Regions from separate parts of the Streptomyces sp. NPDC059649 genome, predicted to be linked through region 2. Evidence: predicted binding sites of a transcription regulator. Region 2 holds the regulator's gene; the other holds the start of a gene.
What was found. Region 2 encodes HrcA, which represses chaperone genes, less so after heat shock. Its sites were predicted from a motif close to TTNGCACTCNGNNNNNCNGAGTGCNAA; they were not measured.
Positions count from the first base shown of each region.

Region 1: a site for HrcA is predicted at 2,297-2,323, ahead of groL (chaperonin GroEL). Genes of this name have one in related genera too.

Region 1 covers NZ_JBHWDV010000027.1:31,776-35,188, forward strand. Annotated here, with positions in the region: gene ACFV1J_RS25160 (DUF998 domain-containing protein) at 1-201, opposite strand, end outside; gene groL (chaperonin GroEL) at 547-2,169, opposite strand; gene ACFV1J_RS25170 (cold-shock protein) at 2,487-2,690, opposite strand; gene ACFV1J_RS25175 (MoaD/ThiS family protein) at 3,189-3,413, opposite strand, start outside.
Region 2 covers NZ_JBHWDV010000004.1:327,181-330,593, forward strand. Annotated here, with positions in the region: gene dnaJ (molecular chaperone DnaJ) at 25-1,158, opposite strand; gene hrcA (heat-inducible transcriptional repressor HrcA) at 1,159-2,175, opposite strand; gene ACFV1J_RS09565 (MBL fold metallo-hydrolase) at 2,370-3,107, shown strand; gene ACFV1J_RS09570 (DUF3097 domain-containing protein) at 3,176-3,413, shown strand, end outside.

The sequences.
Region 1 (3,413 bases), on a different contig from region 2:
GAAGAGACCGCGCAGCGGCTGGTCGGCGGCGTACAACTCGCTGACGTACGAGTGCCGGGGGTCGAGGCCGGTCGGCAGGACGAACTCCAGCAGCCAGCCGTTGTAGAGCACGGCGGCCACGGCGAGCAGTCGGGCCGCCCAGGCGTCCCGGCGGCCCGGATCGCCGGGCGGCCCCAGGTGCCGTGGTGCGGGCTCCCCCACCTGCGTCGCGTTCCGCTCTCGCCCGGGCATGATCAGTCGCCGCCCGTACCGGACCTGATCAGACCTCTACGCACCCTGGCTCGCACGAAAACTCCTTCGTTTGCGATCACCGGGGGCGCGGCCACCCCGAGACCCTTGGCCGTGACTGTCCATGGTCGATCCAGTGCACAGCGTAACCGCGATGCCGCCGTCACCCCGAGAGGCTCAGGGCACGGCGGCGGTCCGGGGGTAAAACGCCGCCGGGGCGGCACCCCCTGGGAGGAGGGTGCCGCCCCGGCGTTCAGGACGGGTGATCCGGGAGGATCAGCGTTCTGGTCCAGCGGGCCGGAGGTCCGGCGCGGTGGATCAGAAGTCCATGTCACCGCCCGGCATGCCGCCCGGAGCGGCCGCGGCGGCCTTCTCCGGCTTGTCGGCGATGACGGCCTCGGTGGTGAGGAAGAGCGCCGCGATGGAGGCGGCGTTCTGCAGCGCGGAGCGGGTGACCTTGGCCGGGTCGATGATGCCCTCGGCGACCATGTCGACGTACTCGCCGGTGGCGGCGTTCAGACCGTGGCCGACGGCCAGGTTGCGCACCTTCTCCACCACGACGCCGCCCTCGAGGCCGGCGTTGACCGAGATCTGCTTCAGCGGGGCCTCCAGGGCCAGCTTCACAGCCGCGGCACCGGTGGCCTCGTCACCCTCGAGCTCGATCTTCTCGAAGACCGAGGAAGCCTGCAGCAGGGCCACGCCACCGCCGGCGACGATGCCCTCCTCGACGGCCGCCTTCGCGTTGCGGACGGCGTCCTCGATGCGGTGCTTGCGCTCCTTGAGCTCGACCTCGGTGGCGGCACCGGCCTTGATGACGGCCACGCCGCCGGCCAGCTTCGCCAGACGCTCCTGGAGCTTCTCGCGGTCGTAGTCCGAGTCGCTGTTCTCGATCTCGGCGCGGATCTGGTTGACCCGGCCCTGGACCTGCTCGCTGTCACCGGCACCGTCGACGATGGTGGTCTCGTCCTTGGTGATGACGACCTTGCGGGCGCGGCCGAGCAGGTCGAGACCGGCGTTCTCCAGCTTGAGGCCGACCTCCTCGGAGATGACGGTGCCACCGGTGAGGATGGCGATGTCGCCGAGCATGGCCTTGCGGCGGTCACCGAAGCCCGGGGCCTTGACGGCGACGGACTTGAAGGTGCCACGGATCTTGTTGACGACCAGGGTCGACAGGGCCTCGCCCTCGACGTCCTCGGCGATGATCAGCAGCGGCTTGCCGGACTGCATGACCTTCTCCAGGAGCGGCAGCAGGTCCTTCACGTTGCCGATCTTGGAGTTGACGATGAGGATGTACGGGTCGTCGAGCGACGCCTCCATACGCTCCATGTCGGTGGCGAAGTACGCCGAGATGTAGCCCTTGTCGAAGCGCATACCCTCGGTGAGTTCCAGCTCCAGACCGAAGGTCTGGGACTCCTCGACGGTGATGACGCCTTCCTTGCCGACCTTGTCCATGGCCTCGGCGATGAGCTCGCCGATCTGGGTGTCGGCGGCGGAGATGGAGGCGGTGGAGGCGATCTGCTCCTTGGTCTCCACGTCCTTGGCCTGCTCGAGCAGGGCGGCGGAGACGGCCTCGACGGCCTTCTCGATACCGCGCTTCAGGGCCATCGGGTTGGCGCCGGCGGCGACGTTGCGCAGGCCCTCGCGGACCAGAGCCTGGGCCAGGACGGTCGCGGTCGTCGTGCCGTCACCGGCGACGTCGTCCGTCTTCTTCGCGACCTCCTTGACCAGCTCGGCGCCGATCTTCTCGTACGGGTCCTCGAGCTCGATCTCCTTGGCGATGGACACACCATCGTTGGTGATCGTGGGGGCGCCCCACTTCTTCTCGAGGACGACGTTGCGGCCCTTGGGGCCGAGGGTGACCTTGACGGCGTCGGCGAGCTGGTTCATCCCGCGCTCGAGACCGCGCCGTGCCTCCTCGTCGAACGCGATGATCTTGGCCATGTGAAGTGGTCCTCCCGGACTGGGGTGGATTGCTCCGGACCGCGCTGGCGCCCGCGACGGACGACCTGCAGACCTGCTGTGGTTCCTTGCCCCACCGGCCTGCGGGCCTCACCGACCCGGTCCTTCGTTGTCACTCTCACTCGGAGAGTGCTAACGCCAATGATTAGCACTCGAGGCATGCGAGTGCAAGCCGTTCGGAGCGTGGCCCATCCATCGAGGGGTGGCGGCCGGGAGGTCCGTCCGTCGCGGCGGACAGCAGAAGGCCCGTACCCCCGTCAGGGGTACGGGCCTTCACCACGCAGCAGTCGGTCGGCGCCTCAGCCGGCCACCCGGACCATGTCCGCCTGCGGCCCCTTCTGGCCCTGCGAGATCTCGAACTCGACCCGCTGGCCCTCCTCAAGGGTGCGGTAGCCGTCCATCTGGATCGCGCTGTAGTGGACGAATACATCCGCACCACCGTCGACCGCGATGAAGCCGTACCCCTTCTCCGCGTTGAACCACTTGACGGTGCCCTGAGCCATGCCTAACTCCCCTATTACTGGCCCTTGCGCAGGACCGCACTCCGCGGACCCGGGTCAGACCTCACCCCGCGAAAGGCCCGTGGGGTGTGCGCCGGAACGCGTCGACCGCCGCTGAATGTATCTGGACCGATGCCCAGCGCAACAGGTCAATCGGACGAGAATTCTGGCACCGGAGAATCGGCTATATGCGGCGAAATCGCGATTCTCCCGGGCAAGCCGGGCCGGGCATAGGCGTATCTAACCGACAAATGCCGCACACACTTTGAGCACAACTCAGCACGGATTCTTATGCGCTCGGCATACCCGGGGACATATACAGCGGGGAGATCGCCACAATGCTATCCCCTTTCACGAAACGGAATTGCCCCGTCCGTTTTTGATGGACGGGGCAATTCCGGTCAAGCGGGGGAAAGGATGGCGCAAATCCGCGCCTGTTCGATCACCGTACGGGCAAGGCCGCGCCACCGGGAGGAGGCGCGGCCCAGGTCCGACGGAAGGTCAGCAGCCTCCGGCCACCGCGGGGATGATGGAGACGCCCGCGCCGTCCGGCGTCGGCGTCTGCAGGCCCTGCTCGAAGCGGACGTCGTCGTCGTTGACGTAGACGTTCACGAAGCGGCGCAGCTTGCCGGCGTCGTCGAGCACCCGCGCCGCGATGCCCTGGTGGTTCTTCTCCAGGTCGGCGATCACCTCGGAGAGGGTCGCGCCCTCGGCGGTGACCTCGGC
Region 2 (3,413 bases):
CTACCGCGCTACCGCCTTACCGCTCTACCGCCCGTTGAACGCATCCTTCAGGCGCGAGAACAGTCCCTGCTGGCCCGGCTGGAACTGGCCCGTGGGGCGTTCCTCGCCGCGCAGCTTGGCGAGCCGCCGCAGCAGCTCCTCCTGCTCCGGGTCGAGCTTGGACGGGGTCTGGACCTCGACGTGGACGATCAGGTCGCCCCGGCCGTTGCCGCGCAGATGGGTCACGCCGCGCTGGTGCAGCGGGATCGACTGGCCGGACTGCGTGCCGGGCCGGACGTCGATCTCCTCCACCCCGTCCAGCGTCTCCAGCGGGCACTTGGTGCCCAGCGCCGCCGCCGTCATCGGGATGGTGACCGTGCAGTGCAGATCGTCGCCGCGCCGCTGGAAGACCGGGTGCGGCAGCTCGTGGATCTCGACGTAGAGGTCGCCGGCCGGGCCGCCGCCGGGGCCGACCTCGCCCTCGCCGGCGAGCTGGATCCGGGTGCCGTTGTCGACACCGGCCGGGATCTTGACGGTCAGCGTCCGGCGGGAGCGGATCCGGCCGTCGCCCGCGCACTCCGGGCACGGCGTCGGCACGACCGTGCCGAAGCCCTGGCACTGCGGGCAGGGACGGGACGTCATGACCTGGCCCAGGAAGGACCGGGTGACCTGCGAGACCTCACCGCGGCCGCGGCACATGTCACAGGTCTGCGCCGAGGTGCCGGGGGCGGCGCCCTCGCCGCTGCAGGTCGTGCACACCACGGCGGTGTCGACCTGGATGTCCTTGGTGGTACCGAAGGCCGCCTCGTTCAGCTCGATGTCGAGCCGGATCATGGCGTCCTGGCCACGGCGGGTACGCGACCGCGGACCGCGCTGCGAGGCGGTGCCGAAGAACGCGTCCATGATGTCGGAGAAGTTGCCGAAGCCGGCGCCGAAGCCGCCCGCGCCACCGCCACCGGCCTGCGAGAGCGGGTCCCCGCCGAGGTCGTAGACCTGCTTCTTCTGCGGATCCGACAGGACCTCGTAAGCGGCGTTGATCTCCTTGAACCGCTCCTGGGTCTTCGGGTCCGGATTGACGTCCGGGTGCAGCTCGCGCGCCAGCCGACGGAAGGCCTTCTTGATCTGGTCCTGCGAGGCGTCACGGCTGATGCCGAGGACCGAGTAGTAATCGGTGGCCACTTACGACTCCGCGAGGATTTGTCCGACGTAACGTGCCACTGCGCGTACCGCTCCCATCGTTCCGGGGTAGTCCATGCGGGTCGGTCCGACCACGCCGAGTTTGGCGACTGCCTCGTCGCCCGAACCGTAGCCGACCGTGACGACCGATGTGGACGTCAGGCCTTCATGGGCATTCTCATGCCCGATACGTACGGTCATGCCCGAGTCCTTGGCCTCGCCGAGGAGCTTGAGCAGCACCACGTGCTCCTCCAGCGCCTCGAGCACCGGACGGATGGTCAGGGGGAAGTCGTGCCCGAAGCGCGTGAGATTGGCGGTGCCGCCGATCATCAGCCGCTCTTCGGTCTCTTCCACCAGAGTTTCCAGCAACACCGACAGCACTGTCGAGACCGTGCCGCGGTCGTCCTGTTCGAAGGACTCCGGGAGATCCTGCACCAACTGGGGCACATCCGTGAAACGGCGTCCCACGACCCGGCTGTTCAGCCGCGCCCGCAGGTCCGCCAGTGAGGTCTCCGAGAACGGCGTCTGGCAGTCGATGAGCCGCTGCTCGACCCGCCCGGTGTCGGTGATCAGGACGAGCATCAGCCGGGCCGGGGCCAGCGCCAGCAGCTCGACGTGCCGGACCGTGGACCGCGTCAGGGACGGGTACTGCACGACCGCGACCTGCCGGGTCAGCTGTGCCAGCAGCCGGACCGTGCGCCCCACCACGTCGTCGAGGTCGACCGCGCCGTCGAGGAAGTTCTGGATCGCCCGCCGCTCGGGGCTGGACAGCGGCTTCACACCGGCCAGCTTGTCGACGAAGAGGCGGTAGCCCTTGTCGGTCGGGATCCGCCCGGCGCTGGTGTGCGGCTGGGCGATGAAGCCCTCTTCCTCCAGCGCCGCCATGTCGTTGCGGACGGTCGCCGGGGAGACCCCGAGCTGGTGGCGCTCCGTGAGGGCCTTGGAGCCGACCGGCTCCTCCGTCCCGACGTAGTCCTGGACGATGGCGCGCAGCACTTCGAGCCTGCGTTCACTGAGCATCCCGCGCACCTCCAGCCGGCCGTCGCCGTCTCGTCTGTCTCCTGGCACTCACCTGGGCCGAGTGCCAGACCCTGAGCCAGTGTACGGCCGGGTAGCACGACCACGGCAAGGGTGACCGCGCGGAGCTCTCACCTGATGACCGGGTTCGGGCGATCTGCCGGGCAACGCTATCGCGATGGAGCTAGCGTCTCGGTATGCGCACGACTTGGGAAGAGGCCGGGTGGGAACGGCTCGGTGACGGTGTCGCCAGGCGCCGTATGCCGGGCTGGGACGAGACCGTGGGGGTGATCGCCGGGTCGGCCGGCGTCATGATCGTCGACACCGGCGCGACGCTCCGCGACGGCGCGGATCTGCGCCGGTCGATCCGCGGTGTGCTGGGCCGGGAAGTGACGCATATCGCGCTCACCCACCCGCACTTCGATCATGTGCTGGGCACCGCCGCCTTCGCGGGCGTCGCGGTGTTCGGCGCGACCGGCCTCGCCGAGCTGTTCCGCCGCGACAAGGACGCGCTGCGGCACGACGCGATCCGGCACGGCGTCGACCGGGACGCCGCCGCGGAGGCCGCCGATCTGCTGGTCGTGCCGCACCACCACGTCCACGGCCAGCTGACCGTCGAACTCGGCGACCGGCAGGTGCTGCTCGCCAACGTCGGGCCCGGCCACACCGCCCATGACCTGGCCGTCCTGGTGCCGGGCCGGCACGGCGACCCGGAGATCGTCTTCTGCGGTGACCTGGTCGAGGAGTCCGGCGAGCCGAGCGCCGGGCCCGACGCCCTGCCCCGGCAGTGGCCCGCCGCACTGGACCGGCTGCTGGCCCTCGGCGGCGAGGACGCGCGGTACGTGCCCGGGCACGGCGCCGTGGTCGACGCCGCGTTCGTCCGGGCCCAGCGCGACGCCCTGGCGGCCCGCTTCGGGGTCCCGCCGTCCGTCTGACCCGCAGCACGCCCGTTTCCGTACGGAACCGTCTCCCCGACAGCCCCTCTCCCCGATAGAACAGGCCCATGCAGAGCAAGCGCTACAGCCCCGACCTCACCCCGCCCTGGAAGAAGCAGCGGCCCGCGCCGGAGGTCCCGGCCGACCCCGATCTGGTCGTCGAGGAGGTCGGCACGGGCTTCTGCGGTGCGGTGATCCGCTGTGAGAAGACCGCCGAGGGCCCGACGGTCACCCTGGAGGACCGCTTCGGCAAGCACCGGGTCTTCCCGATGGTGCCGCGCGGCTTCCTCCTGGAGGGCAAGGTCG